DNA from 2 places in the Paenibacillus sp. FSL R5-192 genome. Region 2 is predicted to be linked to the other one. Evidence: predicted binding sites of a transcription regulator. Region 2 holds the regulator's gene; the other holds the start of a gene.
The links. The regulator LexA, encoded in region 2, represses DNA repair genes until DNA is damaged. The targets are predictions, from matches to a motif close to CGAACATATGTTCG.
Positions count from the first base shown of each region.

Region 1: the regulator LexA is predicted to act here: its motif matches at 2,204-2,217, upstream of C161_RS25315 (DNA polymerase IV).

Region 1 is NZ_ASPR01000049.1:19,499-23,939, reverse strand. Features, by position in the region: gene C161_RS25330 (Ger(x)C family spore germination C-terminal domain-containing protein) at 1-35, opposite strand, end outside; gene C161_RS25325 (hypothetical protein) at 226-594, opposite strand; gene C161_RS25320 (YolD-like family protein) at 596-943, opposite strand; gene C161_RS25315 (DNA polymerase IV) at 940-2,157, opposite strand; gene C161_RS25310 (RCC1 domain-containing protein) at 2,634-3,521, opposite strand; gene C161_RS25305 (fructose-bisphosphatase class III) at 3,715-4,441, opposite strand, start outside.
Region 2 is NZ_ASPR01000049.1:345,164-349,604, reverse strand. Features, by position in the region: gene C161_RS26790 (hypothetical protein) at 1-265, opposite strand, end outside; gene C161_RS26785 (aldehyde dehydrogenase) at 997-2,298, shown strand; gene lexA (transcriptional repressor LexA) at 2,403-3,029, opposite strand; gene C161_RS26775 (LysM peptidoglycan-binding domain-containing protein) at 3,327-3,704, shown strand; gene C161_RS26770 (DUF896 domain-containing protein) at 3,800-4,009, shown strand; gene C161_RS26765 (hypothetical protein) at 4,135-4,441, shown strand, end outside.

The sequences.
Region 1 (4,441 bases), 330 kb from region 2:
AGATTGACCCCTGGTTTAGCCTCATTTTTTAAAATGTGAAGAAGCGTTTGCGGATTGTTACATACAGAAGAACGCTTGTAGGCAGAACAAACTCCATCATAAATCCAATGTAATTGAGTACATAGTTTACTCTGCCTTTCTATTTATCTTTTTTGTGATTCCCGGTTTGCCAAAAGATCTGCTTGTACTTGTTGCATCCATGAGTTAGATTCTTATTTTCTATGTTCATGTGGGCAATTCAGTAATATCAACGTTCATATGTTCGGTAAGCATTAAGGTTACATCCACTTTCACTTTGCTCCATAATAATGTCATTTTATGAATGTAACCTCTCACCGAATAATCTACCGTTAAACTCAGATCAGATCTCACTTCATCTATGATTTTAATATGATGTTCCTTTAGCGTTTGTTTTGATTTGTACATTTCTAAAGCAATTTTCTTTTGGGTACCGTCCAGGTAGTCAACATACACAGATTTCATCTTAAAGTTTGAAGCGTATATTTTATGCTTATCTACCTCCAGAGCACCTAAAAGATAAGGGAGCTCTACCACCCTCTTCACGAGTGAAAGTTCCTCGAAAGTCTGTCGCACTTTATACGCCTCCTTCTTCAAGTTTTACAGCGACCAATTGATCAAAATCGACCCATTCAAATCCATTCTCCATTTCAATTTTGATTTTCTTTCCAAAGGTACTGACTGAAGTGACGATCCCGTGTATATACCGATTGCCTGACTCAGTAAATATTGCAAAGGTGGCTTGCAATGTATAATTGAGCGACATATCTATATTTTGTGTAATAATCTCCCACTCATCTTCATGGATCAGCGGTTTCGTTAGATAATGAACTTGAGTACGATGCTGTATAATTCGTTCTTTATGTTGAGGAAGCATCATGCGGCTCGATTCCCATAATCCATTGGCCTCCAGTTTTTTGCTCATTTATAATGCCCCCCAATTTTAGATGCTCGATCGATCGCTTGACCCGCAGCCGTAATGGAGCTTGCTCGTAGAATGGCAATGTCGCCAAATCGATCCTTAATGTCGTCCATCACCTGATCAATGGCCCGTTTCTGCTCTTGATCATCAAAAAAAGATAGTTGATATGTATCCGCGTTGGATAATTGAGACAGGGATACGCCTACACGGCGCACAGGTTGCCCATCCCAGTGTTGATGGAATATACGTTTGGCTATCTTGCATACATCAACGGTTATGTTTGTAGGATCAGACAGTTTAACCTGCCTGTGAAAACCAGTGGGGTGGTCAAAATCCGCTCCAGATACACTTACGGATACGACACTACTCATCAGTCCCTTTTTGCGGGCTCTTCTGCATACTTCTGTGCAGATATCGAGAATAACCACTTCGATCTCCCAAGCCTCTGTGAAATCTCTAGGCAGGGTCATTCCGTTTCCGATATCTTTTTGTGTACTGTGCGTGTTGACGGTTACCGGCGAATTGTCGAGTCCATTTGCGACTCGCCAGATGACTTCTCCATTAACACCCCACTTACTTCTTAATTTGGAAAGAGGTGTATTTGCCAGGTCTCTAATGGTTCGGATGCCCATCTTCCACAGATGTTTTTCCATTCTTGAGCCGATCCCCCACATATCGCGGATGGGCTTATCTCCAATATGGAGGTGTAATTCCTCTTTTTTTAAGTGGAAAATACCCCCCTCTGCTTTTTTAGCGATCATATCGCAGCATAATTTACTGATGATTTTGTTTTCACCAATGCCAGCTCTCGCGTAAACGCCTGTTTCATTATAGATTTTGTCTTGAATTTGCTTGGCCAAATCGACTGGATCATTACCGAATAGATGCATAGACCCTGTAAAATCAGCGAATAATTCGTCTATACTGTACGGTTCGACCAGATCGGTGAACTCTTCAATAATGGACATGATTTGAGTGGATACTTCGATATATTCTTGCATGTGTGGTCTCACAATGATCAGTTCAGGGCACTTCTGAAGAGACTGCCAGAGTGGTTCCGCGGTAGACACACCCTTCGCTTTGGCTAGTGGACAAGCGGCTAGGATAATTCCAGAGCGTCTTGCGGGGTCTCCCGCAACAGCTAATGGTCTATTTTTGTATTGAGGCATTTTTGCCTTTTCGACTGAAGCATAAAAGCTCTGTATATCAATGAGCATAATGGTTCGTTGCTTAGTCAACACTGTAATCACTCCTGTACTTTTAAGAACGTATGTTTGTATATATTATAAACAGAACACATGTTCCTTATGCAAGAGGTAAATATTTATAGTAGACCACGACGAAGTGATGGATTCAAATCATACTAAGTCACACCAGCTTCTCCAGCATTTGAACTCCCACCTGTAAACACAGTTTTCATTCACAAAGTTAGTTAAACAAAAACAGCCGATCACGTTGATCGGTTGCCTCCTTGTTGTTTGAGCTATCGTCTCATTGGTATATTTACTTTCACCCGGATCTACCCCCGGTTTCACATTCCAGAAGTCAAACAATGCCTCTTCCAGCACATTACAGTGCTCACACTCTACTACTCCTCTATGATATACATCCATCAAATGGGCAATAAAACCATGTTCTTGTCCCACGACAAATAACAAAAGCAGCCGACATCAGCTGCTGCTTTCGTAGTATTTTATGGTTGAATGTTACTCCATCCGCTTACATCACATTGTCCATAATCATTATCACCCACAGCAACCATCGTACCATCCGATTTCAGTCCAATCGTATGGGCACACCCCGCTGAAATAGCTCGAATTTCGTGCCAGCCACTTACATCGCATTGGTGATGTTTATTCGAACCCACCGAAACCATTGTACCGTCAGACTTAAGACCAACAATATGATAACTCCCCGCTGCAACTGCTACAATATCGCGCCAACTGCTTACGTCGCATTCACCATCATTATTTCTTCCCACAGCCAGTACCGTCCCATCCGATTTGAGCCCAACTGTATGAAGATACCCCGCCGAAACAGCCAATATGTCGCCCCAGTCGTTTACGTTACATTGGTTATATTTATTGTTACCAACTGCTGTTACCGTTCCGTTTAATTTTAGACCAACTGTATGCCAGTCACCCGTCGTGACCGATACAATATTGCGCCAGCTGCTCACGTTGCATTCCCCTTCATTATTTCGCCCCACCGCAACCACGGTGCCATCTGATTTAACCCCAACCGTACGGCACCAACCTGCCGAAACGGTTACAATATCGCGCCATTCGCTTACATTGCATTGGTCATGCTTATTCCAACCTATAGCTGTTACAGTCCCATCAGATTTAAGACCAACGGTATGGGCATTACCGGTGTTCGTAGCCATATGAACATTACCAGCCGCAACTGCGACGATATGGCACCAATTGCTTACCTTACATTGACCATATTTATTATCCCCCACAGCTATTACTGTTCCGTCAGATTTAAGAGCAACGGTATGACGGCGACCTGCCGCTATGGTACAGTTACGGAACCGTTTCGTCTCAAAAAACGCTTCCTTCCGTGAATTGTAGTCCATATCTTTCTCCCCTCCACCAATTGAAAATCCGCCGTTAGTTCAACTGTTAAGTCATAAAGTTTGTTGTTAAATCGCACTGTGAAAAAAGAAAGGCTCGTACAGACAGGAGATTATTACTTCCCTGCCCAATACGAGCGTCTATGTCATATTGCACTCAAACGGTTGATCCGAATGTGTACTTTTAGCAATCGTTTCATTTCATGTGGCGATAGTCTAATAGATCCTTCAAATTTGAAATTTTCTGCAACAGCTTTTCTCCGACATTGGTTTCCCTCACCAGCTTCCGCGCCAGTTCTTTGTCCACCAATCTTTTTAGAGATAACACGTCCGTTCCGTTACATAACACATCTTCTTTTGAATTAAATTTCTTGTGGGCAACGAGCTGCATGCCAAAGGAATTGTACAACAAGGTATATCCGGCAATGCCCGTTGTGGATTGATAGGCTTTGGAAAAACCGCCGTCAATCACGATCATTTTTCCGTTTGCTTTAACAGGGCTCTCTCCACTAATTTCTTTGACTGGCGTGTGCCCGTTAATGACATGTCCATGATCTGGATTCAAATCAAACTCCTGCAAGATTATTCGACAGATATCTTCATTTTCACGTAAATGGTAGTAAGGATTCTTTCTCTCTTTATGTGCTTCTTTATCTTGGATAAAATACCGTTCAAAAGTGGTCATTTCTCTCTTTCCAAAGAGCGAGGAACATTCTCCTGTCCAGATGTACCATACCATATCCGTCGCCAGATCTTCTGTCTCTTCCGGATGCGCAAAGGCGTAACGTAAATAATCTTCAAAAACATCAAGCAATTGACGGCCCGCATATGTCTTGTCTTCAATCTGCATTTCTTCCATATTTCCTTCTTCATCCAAAGGAATACAGCCGTGGATTAACAAATTCCCGTTGTATTTTAAATAA
Region 2 (4,441 bases):
CGTTTGAGTAGGTAGTAGATGCTAGATTGAGTACTCCATACCAAACTCCATCAGCATAAGTATATGTCTTTGGAACATACTTCGCATCTCCATACTTATTGTTAGCATCTGAATATCTCACATATTTTTGCGTCGCCTGAATCGTAACACTTTGTGCAGTTACAGAACCTTGAACAGAAGATGAGGCAGAAGCAAGTGATGCTGGAACAGCAATACTTGCTACTATAGCAGTGAGCGCTCCAATTGTGGCTAGTTTCTTTTTCATGTAAATACCTCCTAAATTTTTTTGAATGAATTATAAAACTTTACTTTCTAAAAATACCATATAATTCTATGTAAAATTATGATATATATTACATTGTGATTTGTATTTCACCCCCTACAGATCTACTAACGTAACTTCCAAAAATTCCTCCAACTGATTAAGTAGTATATCCAATCTAAACAGATTTGGACGATCATGAAATGCAGCGGATGAGTGAGATACTAGATGACTTTTTTTAATAGAAGTAGTACAAGTTGATTTGATATTATTTAACCCTTTCTTCGAAGACAGCTCTCAGGAGTAGTTGTTGGATTAAAATCTGCTCGTTGTGAAGTTGTGGCCGGGAATGGATAAATCATCTGAAAGCAAATTGCCAAAACATGTCCCCTGATTCTTCTTCACTTGCCCACGTAACATTTTTGTGTTTATCTGTGACCAAGGCTTACCTTTATAACAAACATATTCGTTCGTCGATTTAGATAATCGCAAAACTCACTTTTCATTAATATTAAACTGTCTGAAGCAAAAGATTTAAATCAAACTTCCTTAGAAATTCTGATAGCCATGAAATAGAAAGGAATACTAGCATTCACTCATTTAAAATTCCAACCATCGTTCAAATACATACAAATGGATGTTTCATTTGTATGTTGAAAGTTTCATATAGAAGAGGTATACTTTAATTAAATTTTGAACAATTTAATTTTAAATAATTAATTGGAGATGTTAATATGGATCAGGCTAAACAACTTGTGACAGAACAACGTACATTTTTTTATACAGGTCAAACTAAAAATATTGATTATCGGATTAATGCGCTTCAACAGCTTAGAAAAGGAATTGAAAAGTATCAACAACGGATTCAAGATGCACTTCAGGCAGATTTGAACAAATCAGAGGCGGAAGCTTACGGTTCCGAGATTCGCATTGTTTTGGGTGAACTGGATTTTGCATTAGAACACCTGCAGGAATGGGCTGCACCAAAACAAGTCCCAACCAATTCGGCTATGCCGGATGGTGTGAGCACCATTTACCCTGAACCATACGGAGTGGCTCTTATTATTGCACCTTGGAACTATCCTTTCCAACTGGCCTTTGGTCCACTGATTGGAGCAATTGCAGCCGGTAACTGTGCAGTTATCAAGCCTTCTGAATTAACACCAGCGGTATCTCGTCTGACATATGATCTGATTCAGGAGATCTTCCCTCAGGAGTATATCGCCGTTATGGAAGGGGAAGTTGAAGCAAGTACAGCATTGTTGAAAGAGAAGTTTGATTATATTTTCTTCACAGGAAGCACAGGTGTTGGTCGCATTGTTATGAAGGCAGCTGCGGAGCATTTGACTCCTGTAACCCTGGAGCTAGGGGGCAAGAGTCCTGCTATTGTCCATAACGATGCAGAACTGAAGCTGGTGGCCCAGCGTATTGTTCGTGGTAAGTTCCTGAATGCAGGCCAAACTTGCGTTGCTCCGGATTATTTGCTTGTACATGAACAAGTTCATGACGAATTGATCAATCTGATTGGCGCAGAGATCAAAGATAAATTTGGGGACGATGTGTTACAGAACGCTGATTTCCCGCATATTGTTAACTCGCGTAACTTTGATCGGTTGTCGAAATTCCTAACAGATGGCAAAACGCTGATTGGTGGACGTTCTGTACGAGAGCAGTTGCTCATTGAGCCGACTGTACTTGGAGATGTGAACTGGGAATCAGCTGTCATGCAAGAAGAGATCTTTGGTCCGATTCTTCCTGTATTTACGTACAGTGACCTGAATCCTATGCTAGATGAGATTGTTCGCCGGCCAAAACCATTGGCGCTATATCTCTTCACACAGGATGAGCAGCTGCAGGATCAGGTTCTGAATCAAGTATCCTTCGGTGGGGGATGTATTAATGACACACTTTCTCATATGACTTCACACTATCTCCCGTTTGGTGGTGTAGGAGAGAGCGGTATGGGCTCATATCACGGACAACAGAGCTTTGATGTGTTCTCGCATCACAAGAGTATTTTGAAACGAAGTAAATAATTAGCCGCTAAAATAACATAAACAAGAAAAAAGAGGTTGTCCTGTTGATCAGGACAACCTCTTTCGTATTTCATTACATCTAGTTTTGTTACTCAAGTTAAATATTAATGAATATCTCGGAAAAGGCCAATGACTTTACCCAGAATACTAACATGTTTCAAACGTAAAGGTTCGAAGGTCGCATTCTCCGGTTGAAGGCGAATATGATCTTTCTCTTTATAGAACGTTTTCACTGTAGCTTCATCGTCTTCAGTCATTGCAACGACGATATCACCGTTATCAGCAGTTTGCTGTTGACGGACAATAACGTAATCTCCGTTAACGATTCCAGCTTCCACCATACTATCTCCCACTACTGAAAGCATAAACACTTTCTGTTCGCCTACATAATGTGTAGGAAGAGGGAAGTAGTCTTCAATGTTCTCGGTTGCAGTGATTGGAACCCCGGCTGTAACCTTACCAACTACAGGGATACGTGCAACGCTATGAGCAAATTGATGAGAATGCTCAGATTCTTCCTGGCTCAAAAGCTCAATGGCTCTTGGCTTGGTAGGGTCGCGTCGGATCAAACCTTTTTTCTCCAAACGATCCAAATGTCCATGTACTGTTGAACTGGAAGCCAGTCCAACTGCTTCACCAATTTCCCGTACGGAAGGAGGATACCCCTTCAACCGGACTTCATTTCGTATAAACTCCAGAATAGCCTGCTGCCTGCTGGATATCTTCGACATACCGTATCAACCCCATTTTAGTAACGTTTGGGAAAATTATAACATAGAACCTCCGTTCGTACAAACATAAGTTCTAAATAAAATAGCATTAAATCAGTGTTTTTTAGCTTATAGAACAGAAATTGTCCAAAAGTCAGAGTATAATACTGCAAATGTTTTACAAAAGGACTTGAAATAAGATATTGCTCCTTCTAAAAAAGAAGCGAACAATTGTTCTAAAAATCTATTGAACAAAACAAGTGTTCGTGTTATATTGATTTCAACAGATAGGAACAAACGTTTGGAGGCGGGTATTTAATGAGATATTCTACTTATCAAAGCATCTATGAACCAATCAATTCGGAACTGGTGAAGTCTAACATAGGGAACTACAAGAAGGTTTTAGCGCGTTTCAAGATTTCTTCATGGATGTTAAAGGTAGCCATTACCTCTATGATTATATTTATTGGATGCAGCACCGTTTTAACTGTATTTGCCGGCAATGAGAATGATGTTCTGCCTGGAGGAAAGATCGCTGTTTCACAAGGGGAAACATTATGGAGTATTTCTTTGGAACATAAACCGACGAATATGGATACACGTATTTATATAGAAGCAATTAAGAAAGTGAATCAACTTCATACAACTTCCATCCAAGTGGGACAAGTACTAGCTCTACCGCAATTTGCAGAATAAAATGCACATCAATGAGTGTTAGCGCGTGTCAGCTTGACAAGCAGCCTTTATAATGGCAAAGTTAATATGACTTTGTATTTTTGGAGGGGACAAGCTTGGATATAGATAGTCTGGTAGCACGCATTAACGAATTGGCTCGTAAGCAAAAGTCCACTGGATTGTCGGAGGAAGAGCTTGCTGAACGTGCCGAGCTAAGAGAGATTTATTTGAGTAATATTCGCAGCAATTTCAGACAACAACTGGATACCATTGAGATTGTTGATGATGAGAATGACAAAGGCCACCAAGGCAAACTCAAACACTAACGAAACCTAATGATATCATTATGATATTTAGGTTTCTTCCTGTTATTTTGAGTGTGCAATTTATAGGGGGAAATGTTGGTTTGCAATTATGTAAGCCGATACAAAGACACATAAGGGGGATTCTCATGTCGCGTTCGTTCGAGAGAACGGTTAAGAAAAATTCCAAGCAGTTAAATCAGCAACGCAAAAAAAGTGGTCAACCAATCACAGGTACACCAGGTGAAGAAGTCTTTAAGGGACGCAGTCTTTTGTTCCCTATATTTTTGATTGGTCTCGCCTTTTTGTATCTGTTTATGAGCACGTTCCTTGTGCAAGCTCCAATGACAACTTGGGACTGGGTGACCATGCTGCTTTACGTATTTTTGGCAGTCATCTTCATGCTTCGACGTCCATACATCAAGATTAGCAGTAATCGGATTATAACGACGAAGG